DNA from 4 places in the Pantoea sp. E2023-21 genome. Region 1 is predicted to be linked to each of the others. Evidence: predicted binding sites of a transcription regulator. Region 1 holds the regulator's gene; each other region holds the start of a gene.
The links. The regulator Fur, encoded in region 1, represses iron uptake genes when iron is present. The targets are predictions, from matches to a motif close to ATAATAATGAGAACNACTATCAA.
Positions count from the first base shown of each region.

Region 1 (4,217 bases):
CGTGGCAGCCGATAGCGTTGGCAACGTTTCCGGGCAAAAGTCGGAATATGCCCTAATGCCCACCGGCCTGACTGCTGGACAGGTGAATCCATGATAACCTAAGCCAAGGTCACAACCGTAAGAACTTTAGCCATGATTTTGAACGCCCGTCTGCAAACTGAACAATCTACCCCTGATGCCACGCCGATTCTGTTAATCCATGGTCTTTTTGGTAGCCTTGATAATCTTGGCGTGCTGGCGCGAGGTGTGCGCGATGCTCGTCCCACACTGCAGGTTGATGTGCGTAACCACGGCTTGTCCCCGCGAAGCGATGTGATGAACTATCACGCCATGGCACAGGACATTGTCGCAACGCTGGATGCACACAACATCGATCGCGCTGGCGTGATCGGCCACTCAATGGGTGGCAAAATCGCCATGGCGCTCAGCGCGATTGCGCCAGAACGCATTGAAAAAATGGTGATGATCGATATCGCGCCCGTTGATTATCAGACACGCCGCCATGACGAAATTTTTGCCGCTATTCGTGCCGTCACCGCTGCGGGCGTCACGCGTCGCAGTGAAGCCGCTGAAGTGATGCGTCAGCATATTGCTGAGGATGGCGTGATCCAGTTTATCCTTAAGTCTTTCGCTGAAGGCGAATGGCGCTTTAACGTGCCCGTGCTGTGGGATAACTACAGCACCCTATCCGGCTGGGAGGAAATTCCTGCGTGGTCGCATCCGGCACTGTTTATCCGCGGCGGCGATTCGCCTTATCTGGATAATCAGCATCGCGATGCCCTGCTGCGTCAGTTCCCGCAGGCGCATGCGCACGTGATCAACGGCGCCGGACATTGGGTGCATGCTGAGAAACCCGATGCGGTGTTACGCGCCGTTCGGCGTTTCTTTAACCTGTAAAAGCAAAAGCTTGCCGCTTGCGCTTTAGGATTGGCGTCAGGGAAGGCGCTGGAGTATGATGTCGCGCTAAAAATTTGCCACAGCGTGTTTTTCGCCGTGGTCGGGCCGATAATGTTTTAATCGCGCAGCGCCTTTCCGCCGTTCGCGCCCACTCAGTTTTACAAACCATGGCAAAAGAACAGACAGACCGCACTACGCTTGATCTCTTCGCAGACGAGCGGCGTCCTGGTCGCCCGAAAACTAGCCCGCTGACGCGTGATGAACAGTTACGCATCAACAAACGTAATCAGCTCAAGCGCGATAAAGTGCGTGGGCTGCGTCGTGTTGAGCTGAAGATGTCGAGCGAAGCGGTTGACGCGCTCAGCACGCTGGCCGATCAGCAAAATATCAGTCGCAGCGAATTGATTGAACAAATGCTGCTGGCACAGCTCAAACTGTCGTAACGCACGAAGACCGCACGCTGGAACACAAAGTCACGGCTTTACACGTTCCGCACTTTTTACCGGTCTGCTATTATTCGCATAACTGTGCAGTCAACTGACTTACATTCACAATCAGGATTTAAGAGGTTACCTAACCCATGGCAATCGTAGGCATTTTCTTCGGCAGCGATACCGGCAACACTGAAAATATTGCAAAGATGATCCAGAAACAACTGGGTAAAGATGTCGCCGAAGTGCATGACATTGCTAAGAGCACCAAAGAAGATCTCGAGGCTTTCGACATCCTGCTGCTGGGCATTCCAACCTGGTATTACGGCGAAGCGCAGTGTGACTGGGATGATTTCTTCCCGACGCTGGAAGAGATTGACTTCAATGGCAAGCTGGTAGCGTTGTTTGGTTGTGGCGATCAGGAAGATTACGCCGAGTACTTCTGTGATGCGATGGGCACCATCCGTGACATCATCGAGCCGAACGGTGCGGTGATCGTCGGTCACTGGCCAACTGAAGGCTATCATTTTGAAGCATCAAAAGGCCTGGCCGATGATAAAAACTTCCTTGGTCTGGCTATCGACGAAGATCGTCAGCCGGAATTGACCAACGAACGTGTTGAGAAGTGGGTTAAGCAGATCTTTGACGAGCTGCAGCTGAAAGAGATTATTGAAGCCTGATTCCCTGCTCTGCCCGATGTGGGCGTAATCTCACATCGGGTAACGGAATTTCCTATAAAAATAATAGCTACGGTTTTTTAACTTTTCCCCGCAAATCTGTAGAATACCCGCAATGGTCATCCGCTTATTCCTCTGGCAGTAGAATGAGGCTGAGTGAAATGGAATCCAAAACCCAAGCGTCATGAAGACGTTAGTGACATTATCCTTACAGCCTTTGGTGATTAAGGACGTTGCTTTGGTTTTCATTTCACTGCTTGAGTTCTATAATGAGACGCAAATGAGAATGCGCGTTGACCTAAACATTCAAGGCCCCTGCGCCGCAAGTGACTAGCAAAGTAACAGGACAATATCCGCATGACTGACAACAACTCCGCATTGAAGAAGGCTGGCCTGAAAGTCACGCTACCCAGACTGAAAATTCTGGAAGTGCTTCAGGGACCTGGCCCCGAGTCCCATCACGTCAGTGCGGAAGATTTGTACAAGCGCCTGATTGATATGGGCGAAGAGATTGGCCTGGCGACGGTGTATCGCGTTCTTAACCAGTTTGACGACGCGGGCATCGTAACCCGTCATAACTTTGAAGGCGGTAAATCTGTCTTCGAACTGACTCAGCAGCATCACCATGATCACTTGATTTGCCTGGATTGTGGCAAAGTTATCGAATTCAGCGATGAATCAATTGAAACGCGTCAGCGTGAAATTGCCACTCGCCATGGCATCAAACTCAGCAACCACAGCCTGTACCTCTACGGTCACTGTGCGCTGGGAGACTGCCGCGAAGACGACTCGCTCCACGATAAGTAATTGAGTGTGCTATGCAGTATAAAAAAACCGGCGCTTGAGCCGGTTTTTTTATACCTGAAATCAGGCAACGAAAGTTTCTTGCAGGTAACGCCAGCGAGGAATGGTGGTGCTGCAATCCAGTACCGCCAGTGAAATGCGGCTCTGATTGGTACCGTTCATCATCTGTAATTCACGATACTGAATCGTCACTTCCTCGCTTTGCTGCGAAATGATGGCGTGCTCACTGGTCGCAATGCGCATACCTTCACGCTGTCCCTGCAGCTGGCGAAAAAGCACTTCCATTTCGTTGAGATCCAATCTTTTGCCTTGCGGCGTCACCATTTTAAATTCGGGATGAAAGTACGACAAAAACAGGTCAATACTGTCGTCGCTACCTTCTGCCTGATTGAAAATACGTTCGATAAGCTGATGTAAAACGACCACGCTATGCTTAGCTTCCTGAGCGAGACTTGTCATTTTTTTTCCTTAGATAACCCGCGGAGCAACGTCTGAGAGCGCATAGCCTACCTGAAAAAAAGTTTTTCACACTGGCAAATGGGTTAATTATTCTAAAGTCAGAATAGTCGCAAATGAGGAATTATAGGCTTGATGAGGCGGGCAGCATAAAAGGTTGTAGCTTGCCAAATAGAGATAATAAAAAAGGGCGATTGCTCGCCCTTACATGATCATATCGCGTGATGTCAAAAACGCTTAATCGCCGATCTTTGCCCAGGTATCACGCAAGCCAACGGTGCGGTTAAACACCAGTTTGGATGGCTGTGAATACACACTATCAGCACAGAAATAACCTTCGCGTTCAAACTGGTACGCTGCCATTGGCTCGGCTACACGTAGACCTGGCTCAACGAAGCCTTGTTTAGTCTCCAGTGAGTTCGGGTTAATGGTGGTGAGGAAATCCTCAGCCGCGCCCGGATTTGGCACACTGAACAGACGATCATACAGGCGGAATTCCGCTGGCAACGCGTGAATAGCAGAAACCCAATGGATGACGCCTTTCACTTTACGGCCATCAGCTGGATCTTTGCTCAGAGTATCAACGTCGCAGGTACAGTAGATGCAGGTGATATTACCTTCATCGTCCTTCGCCACACGTTCGGCACGGATCACGTAGGCATTACGCAGACGCACTTCTTTACCCAGCACCAGACGTTTATATTGCTTGTTGGCTTCTTCACGGAAGTCAGCGCGATCGATCCACACTTCACGGCTGAATGGCACTTCACGCGTGCCCATCTCCGGTTTGTTCGGATGATTCGGCATGCTGATGATCTCTTCATGACCTGCAGGGAGGTTCTCGATTACGACCTTCAGCGGATCCATTACAGCCATGGCACGTGGCGCGTTTTCATTGAGATCGTCACGAATGCACGATTCTAATGACGCCATCTCCACGATATTGTCCTGC
Region 1 covers NZ_CP195344.1:320,815-325,031, reverse strand. The annotation lists gene ybfF (esterase) at 133-897, shown strand; gene ybfE (LexA regulated protein) at 1,065-1,340, shown strand; gene fldA (flavodoxin FldA) at 1,478-2,008, shown strand; gene fur (ferric iron uptake transcriptional regulator) at 2,363-2,812, shown strand; gene ACRQ84_RS01555 (hypothetical protein) at 2,873-3,268, opposite strand; gene glnS (glutamine--tRNA ligase) at 3,503-4,217, opposite strand, start outside.

Region 2 (4,217 bases), on a different replicon from region 1:
GCTGCTGCGCAATGCTGTCAGCGATCCAGATGCCGGGCTGTGCCGCGACTAAAGGATAGGCTGGAGAGTGATTGTTTGACGATGCCAAAGGACCATTCCTGTCTAATTCCCGTCATCCTGCACGCTGCAGCCGCGTTGGCTGCAGCGTGAATGATTTCGGGAATAACTTGTTGAAAGAAAACGAAAAAGAAAATTAAGCTGCGGTAGACGACGTCTGTTGCGTCGCTGGCCGCATGTCGTGCCAGTTTGCTTCGATAAACGTAATGGCGGCGCTACGCGTCAGCGGTCCCGCCACGTTGTGCCAACCAGCCGGAACCGGGGCAAAAGCGGGCCACAAGCTGTACTGCTGACGCGCATTAAGCAGCACCAGAAAATCGAGATCGTCGTTATCAAACGGATTTTGTTGTTCAGACATGGTGTTTACCTTCAGAGGTTGATGTAGGGGAGAGAAAATCGGCCAGTAGCCAGCGGCAACCGTCGATCAGACCGCCGCGCCAGCACAACGCATCGTGCCCTCCGGCGTAGCGGCGAAAATGGACTTCATGGCCTGCAGCCTGCAGCGCCGGGACGATCTGCTGGTTGACGTACACCATGTCCGCCTCGCGATTGCCCACTTCCTGGAAAATCTTCAGCTTGCCCGGCGGTAAGTCGCCCTGTTGCAGCCGCTCCAGTAGCAAACCGGGCGCGTGCTGCTGACGATTGGCGTAGTCGCGGATGTATTGCAGATTGGGCCACCAGAAGGAGCCCGATTGCGTGAGGATGCGGCCAAAACGCTGCGGCCAGTGCAAACCGGCATAAAGCGCGGCGAGCCCGCCGTAGCTTTGCCCGGCTACCAGCGTGCGGTCGGCATCGCTGCTGAATACCGCGTGTTGACGTGCCAGCGGTAACAGTTCCTGCTGCACTGCTTGCCAGAAGGTTTCATTGCACGGCAATTCAGCTTCGCGATGCTGGCTGTCGATAACATCGAGAAACAGCCAACAGGCGGGCGGCAATTCGCCATCGGCGGTGACCTGATCCAGCGCGCTGAAAATCGGTTGGCCGTACACCCAGTTTTGCCCGTCGAGCAGAATTGCCAGCGGACGCTGTTCAGGCCGAGCCGTGTTGCCGGTGCTGTAAAGCCAGACGTTGCGCGTCACGTTGAGCAACGCGCTGTGCCATTGCAGGGTTTGCAGCGTATCCGGCCAGGTTTCCGCCATGCCAGCATCCAGGGCGCGCCAGGCAGATTGATCCGGTGCATCCGGCATGTGCGCGTTGCTCAGGGCAAAACGGCGGCTGCTGAGAAACGGCGGCGTGGGATTGAATTTGTCGGGAATTGCCAGCGGCATCAACGAGATCCACCACTTGCGCTGCAGGGCGCGACAGGCGGCATCATCGCCACAAAAGAGCGGCGGTAACTGCTGCGCGGTGGCGGGGATTAGGCTGTAACTGCCGCGCCAGTCAGACTCAATGGCGGTTGACCAATGCCAGACATTGCTGTCGCCCACGCGCACCAGACTTTCTGGCGCTTGGCTGTGGTGATCGGTGACGCCGTTAATATCGACATAAACCCGTTGGGTGGAAGAAAGTGCGGAATGCCCTTCGGGATCGCGCCAGAAGAAGTGCATGCGTGTTTGACCGGCTTTATCACGCTCAATCAGCGGCGTACCGACCGCAAACAGCCGCTGCCACCAGCCTTCGCTGCCCACATCGTCCTGTTGCAACCACTGCGCCACAGTGCCAGCAGGCATCCACGTTTGTGTCGTTTTGTCTGCGCTTATTAGAAACATTCTGCAACCCATCTCCACATTTTGTTCACTGTCTTTACTTAATCAAAGCTAATGCAAATGCTATTGATAACGATTTACATTTGCAATATGATTTTTCGCACCTAATAAACCTTCGGATTTTCAGTGGATTATTTTGTGAAGGATGTCACGCAGGGAGATTAGGACCGTTAATAACGCAAGAAAGTAATATTTCAATCCGTTACAGCCATTGACGTTTGGCAAGGGCGAATGCACGGATTATTTCATCTACAAGGCAGTTTGAAATAGAGATGGCAACTATGTCCGTTAAAGCAAGAAATTCAGCAATACCTGCTGTGGCACGTCACTTCAGATTCAATCCTCTGACTCTTTCTCTGGCCTCAACATTGCTGATGGCGCCGGCCGCTTTCAGCGTGGCCGCTGAAGAGACCCTTACCGTCAACGCCGACACGCGTGAAAGCGTGACCTCGCCGCTGCAGGGTTATGTGGCGAAAGAGAGCGCGGCAGGCACCAAAATTGCTACGCCGCTGCGCAAAACCCCGCAATCCATTTCGGTGATTACGCGCGAACAGATGGACGATCAAGCTGCGGCATCGGTGGCGGATGCATTGAGCTACACCAGCGGCGTGCTCACCAACTATCGCGGTAACTCCAATCGTAACGATGAAATCATTGCGCGCGGTTTCCGCTATGCGCCGAAATTCCTGGATGGTTTGAGCTATGGCTTATCTGGTCAGGCGGGTGCGGCGGGGCAGATCGATCCCTGGTTGCTGGAACGCGTAGAGATGATCCACGGCCCAGCTTCAGTGCTGTACGGGCAGGTCAATCCGGGTGGCATTGTTGCCATGACCAGTAAGCGTCCTACCGCGCAGAGCATTCACAAAGTGCAGCTCAGCACGGGCAACCAGCATTTGGGTGAAGCGGCGTTTGATTTCGGCGGCAAGCTGAACGATGACAACACGCTGTTTTACCGTCTGAATGGGATTGCCAGCACCAAACATGAGTTCGTGAAGGACAACAAACAGCAGCGCATGGCGATTGCGCCAGCGATTACCTGGCTGCCGAACGCCGACACTAGCTTTACGCTGCTGACCCTGTACCAAAACGAGCCGAAAGCGGGATACCGTAACTTCCTGCCGGCCAGCGGTACGCTGAAAGAGAGCAGCCAAGGCTTCATTCCTTACGATTTCAACGTCAGCGATCCGAGCTTTAACCAAGCCAAGCGCGAACAGACGTCGATTGGCTATATCTTCGAGCACAATTTAAGCGACAACGTCAGCTTTACGCAGAATCTGCGCTACAGCAATATGGACGAATCGTACAAATATCTGGTGTATACCTTTGATGCGGATAACGATCACTCGATCAACCGCCGTCCGCAACACGACAAAATCAAGTCGAAAGAGTTGGGCCTCGATAACCAGCTAAAAGCCACGTTTGACACCGGCAACATCGCGCATACCGTGCTCGGCGGCCTGGATTACAAGTGGAGCGACGTGGATAACCAGCTGTGGCGCGACAGCGGCGATCAATACATCCTCGATTGGGCCAATCCGACGCGTATCAGCATCAACGAGAGCGATCTGACGTTGACCACCAGCACGCGTAAAAAGCTCGATCAGGTGGGCGTTTATCTGCAGGATCAGCTGGAGTGGAATCAATGGAACCTGCTGCTGTCGGGTCGTCAGGACTGGAGCGAAATTCGCACCCAGGATCGCACCGACGACAGCGAAACCCAGCAGAATGACAATAAATTCACCGGCCGCGCCGGTCTGCTGTATGCGTTCGATAACGGCATTTCGCCGTACGTCAGTTACAGCACCTCCTTTGAACCTAACCTGAGCAGCGGCGCGCCGGGCACCGATCCGTTCAAACCGACCACCGGCGAACAGACCGAAGTGGGTGTTAAGTATCAGCCGCTGGGTTGGGATGCGGTATTCACCGTATCGGCGTTTGATATAACGCAGAAAAACATTACCGCCTACAACAGTCAAACCGGTTACAACGAGCAGATCGGTAAAGTGCGTTCGAAAGGGATTGAAACCGAAGCGCATGCGCAGATTACCCCAGAAATCAAACTGTTGGCTGCGTATACCTACACGGATGCCGTAACCAAAGAGAGCAGCATCACCGATCGCATCGGCCATTCACCGTCCAGCATTCCGCGTCATGCGGCGTCAGCGTGGGGCAGTTATACCTTCCTCGATGGCATGCTGAGCGGCTTTACGCTGGGCAGCGGCGTGCGTTACACCGGCACCACACCGGCGGACGAAACCGGCACCGACAAAGTGCCGCATTACACGCTGTATGACGCGATGGCGAAATATGAACTGGGCAACGCGGTGAGTTCACTGCGCGGCACCACGCTGCAATTTAACGTCAACAATATCGCGGATAAGCACTACGTGGCTTCGTGCAGTAACGAGAGCGCCTGTTTCTACGGCAGCGGTCGTACCATCGTCGCGTCAGTGA
Region 2 covers NZ_CP195345.1:85,961-90,177, forward strand. The annotation lists gene ACRQ84_RS19405 (amino acid adenylation domain-containing protein) at 1-88, opposite strand, end outside; gene ACRQ84_RS19410 (MbtH family protein) at 194-415, opposite strand; gene fes (enterochelin esterase) at 408-1,766, opposite strand; gene ACRQ84_RS19420 (TonB-dependent siderophore receptor) at 2,138-4,217, shown strand, end outside.
Region 2: fes (enterochelin esterase) is a predicted target of Fur. The motif match lies at 1,824-1,846, and genes of this name have one in related genera.

Region 3 (4,217 bases), 1.8 Mb from region 1:
CGTTTTCCAGAAATAGCGTCAAAAACATCACGCCATAGACAATCCACACCACATCCGGATTACCTAGCGCGGCAAAATCCTGATGCCAAAGCGCCTGGACAATCTCATGTAAAACACCCATCAGCTATTCCATCGAGTCACAAGGATTCTAATTTTAACCTTCTGTGGCATGGCATACGTTGATCTCTCATCACCGCCACAGCATGGTTTAGTTTCTGTTTAATTTTTTAAGCGCGCAAAGCCGGCTTTAAGATCATCCAGCAAGTCATCGACGTGTTCGAGGCCGATATGTAATCGCACTAATGTCCCGTCAAAATCCACGCCGCCCGCCGGACGAATCGCCGCCAGTTCTTCTGGCTGATTGGCCAGAATCAGCGATTCGTAGCCGCCCCACGAATACGCCATGCTGAAATGGTGGAAGTGATCGAGATAATTTGCCAGCTGCTCACGGCTCAGTTTTTCATGCAGGATGAACGAGAACAAACCGCTGCTGCCGCTGAAATCACGTTGCCAGAATGCGTGGCCTTTACACTGCGCCAGCGCCGGATGATTAACGCGCGCCACTTCCGGCCGCGTTGCCAGCCATTCGGCCACCTGCAAACCGCTCTCTTCGTGCTGACGCAGGCGCGTGCCGAGGGTGCGAATACCGCGGCTCGCCATATAGGCGGTATCGGCATCGACCATTTGGCCCATCAGATAGGAATTCTCGCGCAGCTGCGGCCAGCAACGTTCATTCGCTACAGCGGTACCAATCATCGCATCGCTGTGGCCAATGATGTATTTGGTGCCGGCCTGAATTGAAATATCGATGCCGTGCGCCAGCGCGTTAAACAGCACGCCCGCTGCCCAGGTATTGTCGATCATGATGATCGCATCCGGCGCTTTAGCACGCACGGCGGCAACAATCGCTGGAATATCCTGCACTTCCATAGTGATAGACGCAGGCGATTCGAGGAACACCACGCGGGTATTCGGCTGCACCAGCTCACCGATTTCGCTGCCGATACAGTGATCGAAATAGGTGGTGGCGACGTTCAGCTTGCTGAGAATTTTCGAGCAGAAATCCTGCGTCGGTTCGTAAACCGCGCCGCTCACCAGAATATGGTCACCGGCTTCGACGAAAGACAAAATGGCGTTGGATACCGCCGCGGCGCCGCACGGATAGAGCGCGCAGCCTGCGCCGCCTTCCAGTTCGGTCATCGCATCTTGCAGTGAGAAATGGGTGAGGGTGCCGCGGCGGCCATAAAACAGCTCGCCTGAAGCGCGACCCGCGGTCGCGCGTTTTTTATCGGCGACCGTGTCAAAAACCAGGGATGAAGCGCGTTGAATTACGCTATTAACTGAGCCTTGAGTGTAACGTTTACTACGTCCCGCGCTGACCAGCGTGGTGTCTATTTTTTTCGTTGCCATCACTGCCTTTCCTGACATTTCCCACAAAACATCCACGTTACCACGAATCAGCCTGGTGGGTTGAGCCTGATTGGCGATTATCAGAGTGAGGCCAGTATTGCGCATAACATCCGCTAAATTGTGGATATCGCTGGCATCTTTGCTTTGTAAATAGTAATGAGAACCACTATCACTTCGGACGTTTTTTTTGCTATGATCCGCGCTTCAATCGTGAACTGTGCAACAGAAGTTGGAGATGCAGCGTGGTAGCCAGTGATTTGATGCAAACGGATCTTTCCGTTTGGGGCATGTATCAGCATGCCGATATCGTGGTAAAGATTGTGATGATTGGCCTGTTACTGGCTTCCGTTGTCACGTGGGCAATTTTCTTCGGTAAGTTTGCTGAGCTGAGCGGGGCGAAACGTCGCCTGAAACGCGAGCATCAGGCGCTGGGTGAAGCCCGATCGTTAAACGATGCTTACCGTGCTGCTGAAAACTTCAAAGGCAACAGCCACAGCGCTGTGCTGCTCAACGATGCGCAGAATGAGCTGGAGCTGTCCGCCGGCACTGAAGATCTGGATGGCATCAAAGAGCGCACCAGCTTCCGTCTCGATCGTCGCGTTGCGGCATTCAGCCGTCATGCCGGTCGCGGTAATGGTTTCCTCGCCACCATCGGTTCCGTTGCACCGTTTATCGGTCTGTTCGGTACCGTGTGGGGCATCATGAACAGCTTCATCGGGATCGCCAAAACGCAAACCACCAACCTTGCGGTCGTGGCGCCGGGCATCGCGGAAGCGCTGCTGGCCACCGCGATCGGTCTGGTTGCAGCGATTCCTGCGGTAGTTATCTACAACGTGTTCGCGCGTATGATTGCCAGTTACAAAGCCTCGCTGGGCGACGTCGCTGCACAGGTGATGCTGCTGCAGAGCCGCGATCTTGATCTCGGCAACGTCGATACCGCCAAAGAAGCCAACCGTCCAGCGGCGGCACAGAAACTGCGCGTAGGATAAGTATTATGGCGATGCGTTTAAACGATGACTCGGTAGGCGATGGCGAAATGCACGAAATTAACGTGACGCCGTTTATCGACGTCATGCTGGTTCTGCTGATCATCTTTATGGTCGCCGCGCCCTTAGCCACGGTCGATGTACGCGTAAACCTGCCAGCATCGACCAGCGCTCCGCAGCCGCGTCCGGAAAAACCGGTTTATCTCTCCATTAAGGAAGATAAGCAGATTTTCATTGGTAACGATGCGGTCACCAAAGAGACGCTGGTGAATGCGCTAACGGCGCAAACCGAAGGCAAGAAAGACACCACCATCTTCTTCCAGGCGGATAAATCAGTCGATTACGCCACGCTGATGGAAGTGATGGATCAGCTGCGCGAAGCCGGTTATCTGAAGATTGGTTTGATGGGCATGGAAACGGTGAAGAAGTAACCTCATCTCACCCATCTTGCCGTAGGGTCGCCATTCATGGCGACCTTTTTTTATGTCCCGCACTCAACTTGTTAATTCCTTGTTACTTTTGGTCTCATGTTTGTAAACTGCAATGGTGAAGAAGATCACATCTATTCCTGGCTTAGCGCGTTAAAACGGAAGAAAAACCAGGAAGGACAATATGAGCTCAAGTCACTCTTTACAAAAGTCGTCGCAGGGCGGTGCCAAAACCATCTTTAGCGTTACCAGCGGTAACTTTCTTGAGATGTATGATTTTATGGTATTTGGCTACTACGCCACGGCCATCGCCAAAACCTTTTTCCCCGGCGATGATCCCTTTGCCTCTTTAATGCTCACGCTAATGACCTTTGGCGCAGGCTTCCTGATGCGCCCGCTCGGCGCGATTATTCTTGGCGCTTACATCGACCATCATGGCCGCCGCAAAGGCTTGCTGCTGACGCTAGGTTTGATGGCGATCGGCACCTTAACCATTGCGCTGGTGCCCGGCTATGCCACGTTGGGTGCCGCCGCGCCGATTCTGATTCTGCTCGGTCGTCTGCTGCAGGGCTTCTCGGCGGGCGTTGAATTGGGTGGCGTGTCGGTCTATCTGGCGGAAGTGGCGCCGAAAGGGCGCAAAGGCTTTTATGTCAGCTGGCAATCGGGCAGCCAGCAGGTCGCGGTGATCTTCGCCGCACTGCTCGGTTTGGGTCTGAATCATCTGCTGGCGAAAGAGGCGGTCACCGAATGGGGCTGGCGTATTCCATTTGTGGTGGGCTGTATGATCGTGCCATTCCTGTTCTATATTCGCCGCATGCTGGAAGAGACCGACGCTTTTAGCCAGCGTAAACATCATCCTTCAATGAGCCAGATTGTGCGTTCGGTCGGGCAAAATTGGGCGTTGGTGTTGGCAGGAATGTTGATGGTGGTGACCACCACTGTGATGTTCTACATGATCACCGCCTTTACCCCGACGTTTGGCAAAACCGTGCTAATGATGAGCGATAAAGAGAGCTTTCTGGTGACGCTGTTTGTCGGCCTTTCCAACCTGTTCTGGCTGCCGATAATGGGTTCACTTTCGGATCGCGTGGGTCGTCGTCCGCTGTTGATCGTATGTACAATATTGATGATTGTTACTACCTGGCCGGTGCTGCACTGGTTGGTAGGATCCCCAAGCTTTGCCCGTTTGGTTGAAGCCGAGCTGTGGTTGTCGTTCCTCTATGCCAGCTACAACGGTGCGATGGTGGTCTATCTGGCCGAGATTATGCCAGCCGAAGTGCGTGCCACTGGTTTTTCAATGGCTTATAGTCTGGCGACCGCGCTGTTTGGCGGCTTCACCCCTGCGATATCGAGTTATCTGATTCATGCGACAGGTGATAAAGCAATGCCGGGC
Region 3 covers NZ_CP195344.1:2,602,935-2,607,151, reverse strand. The annotation lists gene ACRQ84_RS12085 (DedA family protein) at 1-121, opposite strand, end outside; gene metC (cystathionine beta-lyase) at 220-1,410, opposite strand; gene exbB (tol-pal system-associated acyl-CoA thioesterase) at 1,671-2,399, shown strand; gene exbD (TonB system transport protein ExbD) at 2,405-2,827, shown strand; gene ACRQ84_RS12065 (MFS transporter) at 3,009-4,217, shown strand, end outside.
Region 3: exbB (tol-pal system-associated acyl-CoA thioesterase) is a predicted target of Fur. The motif match lies at 1,561-1,583, and genes of this name have one in related genera.

Region 4 (4,217 bases), on a different replicon from region 1:
CCTGGCGAGCCGACGATGGCACATCAAACCGATGAGTATTGTCTGGTGAGCAAGCTGGGTGAAGCCGAGCAATTGTATGGTGAGATCATTGCCGAGTGGATGAGGATTTCGTAGGGTGCGCAATCCTGCGCACCCAGACCTTTCATCAGAAGCGATAAGTTGCCGAGACTGAGAAGTTACGCGGATCGCCGTACACGATGCCGCCGTTACTGACGTTGGTATCGTACTCTTTGTCGAACAGGTTGTTGATGTTCGCTTGCAGCGAGACGTTTTTGGTGACGTCATAGCGCGCGAACAGATCCACCACCGAGTAGCTGCCCTGACGAGCACGCCAGGTGCCTTCACCCTCTGGACCACCAATGTCGCCGTACGTTTTCGACTGCCAGGTCACGCCGCCACCCATGGTCAACTGATCCAGCATCGGCAAGCGATAGCTGGTGAAGAGATTGAATGAGGTGCGCGGCAATTGAGAGTTGTAGTTTTCGCCATCACGATCTTCAGCCACATAGCTGGTGCCGCCGAAGGTCATCTGCCAGTTATCAGTTACCGCACCGTTGATTTCAAACTCGACACCACGGCTGACTACACCACTTTTACCCACATAAATAGCATTGCCGGTTTCCGGGTTAGTTTGCCCGGTAGCCTCGCCAACGTTATCCAGTTCGGTACGGAATAACGAGATAGAGGTGGTCAGACGGCTGTTAAACCAGTCTGATTTCACGCCCGCTTCGTAGTTTTTGCCAATCACCGGCGCCAGGAATCCGCCCGAGGCATCCTGATAATCCTGCGGCTGGAACACTGACGTGTAACTGGCATACGCAGACCAGTTGTCGTAGAAGTCCCAAATCACGCCACCATACGGCGTGATGTTGTTCTTCTCCATCTCTTCGCTCAGCGTCTGACGATTCCAGTTGGTGTAGCGTGCGCCCAGAATCACATGCAGCGGATCGGCCAGCGAGAGGCGGGTTGCCAGATAAGCAGATTTCTGATGTACCCGTTGTGTATCTGACGCAGGTTCACGCGGATCCCAGTTGGATTCCGGGAAATCGCCGTTGTAGTTATTGAAGTTACCCAGCTCGGCGGATGAGATGTTTTCCCACGAACTGTAGTACTTGTTGTCCTGACGGCTGTAGTTAACGCCGATCATCAGCTCATGCTGACGGCCTAGCAATTCGTATGGGCCGCTGGCGAAGGCATCCACCGCATCCACTTTACGTTTACCGGTGTTGTAGCCCGTACCGCCGATAACCGGATAGCCGGCGTAAGAAGAAGAACCCGCACCGGTGGTTTTATCAAAGAAGCCATCGATATACAGCTGTTTGCTGTCGAGGAACATTTCGTTGTGCGTGCCGTTAAGCGTAATGTTCCAGCCGTTATCGAAATTCTGCTGCAGGTTAACAAAGACCTTTTTGTTTTCTTTGTTGTTGTAAGCCCAATCCGGTGCGGTGTTGTAACCCCGACGCGCTTTAATCTGCGAACCATCGGTATACCAGCGCGGTGAACCGCTCCACATTGGCGAATCGGTATTGACCTGCGAGAACTCGTAGCCCACCGACAATTTGGAGGAGTCGGTCAGATCAGCGTCAACCACGCCATAGACGAACTTTTTGTCTGCGCCGTAACGTTCGATAAAGCTGTTTTTATCTTCATAACCCGCGACCAAACGACCACGCACGTTGCCTTCTGGCGACAGCGGTGCGGAGAGATCCGCAACATAACGCTGCTTATTCCAGCTGCCATAGCTGGCGGAGACATCACCGGTGAACGTTTTGCTGTCGGCGTGCTTACGCACCATGTTGATCGAGGCGGATGGATTGCCTGGGCCAGTTAACAAACCGGTGGCACCGCGCACCACTTCTACGCGCTCATACAGCGCCATATCACTTTGCGCATCGCCCAGGTTCCAGCGTGATGCGAAGGCAGTGGGAATACCATCGACCATATAGTTGTCGATAATAAAACCGCGCGAATAGTAATTAGTACGGTCCATATCGGACGAGACGCCGTGAATGCCGGTGGTGTTCTTCAGCACGTCATTGAGCGATTGCAGCTGCTGATCTTGCATACGCTGCTTGCTTACGATCGAAACCGATTGCGGAATATCGCGCGCGGTGAGCGCCATTTTGGTACCGGCACGCGTCACCGGAACGCTGTAATCCTGTGCCGCCTGCTGTTCCTGTTCCGCAGTAGCGCTGGCATCAACGTTCAGTGTCTGTTCGGTTTGGCTGGTCTCTGCTGCCTGCGCGATACCCGACGCAACCAACATAGCCAGTAAAGAGAGACGCAATGCACGCTGAGGCACACTGCCGGGTTTCCTGACGCGCAAATCTTCGAAAGACATACGATTCCTCGATCAACTTATCGTTATTTTTTTGCGGCACCGCTGCTGACGTCTGAAAGAGGAACGACAGTAAGGAAGCCGTTAAGAAAGCAAATGAGAAATATACGCATTAAGATTTCCAATGCAAGAAATTGTTACCGGTTTACTGACACTTTTACACTTCAAGAAAAACCTTAATCTTCAACGAGTAATAGTTGAGAGGCGTTATTTTTAGGAGTATCCGCTTGGCATTTCCGGCAACTATGTGAAATTAAACGGATTCACCCTGTAGCGGCGCAATTTATTTCGCGTGAATTGCACATTGAATCGCGCCGCCACAGAATGTGCGGCGAAATAATGATGAACTTAACTAAACGGCATAAAACGTGGAGTACGTGCACATTTATTACTCGCATTGCTTTGCGTCATAAAAAAACGTCAAATAGTGTGAATAATCATCAAGTCAAATAAAGAAATACCTGATCTCATCCCTATTTTCCGGACAATTCTGTTGATAGTAGATTATTTTAATTTGGTGAAAAATCTCGTAGAATGCGCGGCTTCAAACCATTTATATAAGTAATAAGGATTTATTCATGAGCGATGCACTTAAAGCATTGAACAATCTTCGTACGCTGCGTGCTCATGCGCGTGATATTGAGGTCGCAGTATTAGAAGAGATGCTGGAAAAATTCGCCGTGGTAGTCGCCGAACGCCGTGAAGAAGTGGATGCAGAAACTGCAGCACAGCGAGAAAAAGAAGAAAAACTGGCGCTGTACAAAGAGATGCTGCTGAATGACGGCATCGATATTAATGACCTGGCGCAATTAAACCTGCAGGAAAGTAAACCAAAAGCGAAACGTGCGCCGCGTCCAGCTAAGTATAAGTTCATCGATGAACAGGGTAACGAAAAATTGTGGACCGGCCAGGGCCGCACGCCGTCACCGATTAAGGCTGCACTTGATGCCGGCGGTTCAATGGATGATTTCCTGATTTAATCGACACCATGCAGTACAGCGCATGAACGTAAAAAACGCAGCACATGTGCTGCGTTTTTTACTTATTACTTCTGAACGTTAATCTGTTTGATATACGCCTTTAAAACGTCGTAAACATAATCCTGGCAAGCGATACCGGTTTGCGCATCGTACTTACCGTTATTGGTGATGTTGTTGGATAACACACGGATACCGATAAACGGGATAGTAAACAGCGATGATATCTGTGCTGCAGACGCGGTCTCCATCTCCTCGACAGAGGTGCTGAAATTCTCATGGAAGAAGCGAATACGGTCTAACTCGCTATTCCACACATCCGCAGATCCAATCACGCCTTCCACTACTTTGCCTTTGGTGTAGGCCGGTATCGCCTGCTCGGCCGCTTTCATCAGCTGCGGATCGGCGGCAAACTGGCGGATGCTGTGGGCATTTTTATCTTCACCTGCGCTGCCTTTCGAGGCCAGTAGATCCATCGGTTTCCACTCAACGGAATTACTGCCTGCGCCTTGTAACTTGTGCGGCGTTTTAAACGCACCGAGGTTCACCGAATATTTGCCTACCACGATGTCATAAACATGTAATGCCGGATCGTGACCGCCCGCCGTGCCCTGATTAATGATGGCTTTGGGTTTAAATTCGACCGCAGCAATCGAGGTTGCTGCCGCCACATTCGACATGCCTTTTAATGTTTCAGAAACAATCACCGGATAACCGTCAACCGTGCCCTGCCAAAAACGCCATTCGCCAATCTGGCGCTGTTTAACGTTATCCAGTTTGGCAGCAAAATGTTCTGCTTCTACCGGCATCGCTCCCTGAATAATAATCGGTGCTGGAGACGTTTCTGTATTTGCCAGGGCGTGCAGCGGTGAGAATATAGCCACGCCGCTGATCAATGCGGT
Region 4 covers NZ_CP195345.1:469,326-473,542, forward strand. The annotation lists gene ACRQ84_RS21200 (M20 family metallopeptidase) at 1-114, shown strand, start outside; gene fhuE (ferric-rhodotorulic acid/ferric-coprogen receptor FhuE) at 146-2,341, opposite strand; gene ACRQ84_RS21210 (H-NS family histone-like protein) at 2,917-3,318, shown strand; gene ACRQ84_RS21215 (5'-methylthioadenosine/S-adenosylhomocysteine nucleosidase) at 3,384-4,217, opposite strand, start outside.
Region 4: fhuE (ferric-rhodotorulic acid/ferric-coprogen receptor FhuE) is a predicted target of Fur. The motif match lies at 2,536-2,558, and genes of this name have one in related genera.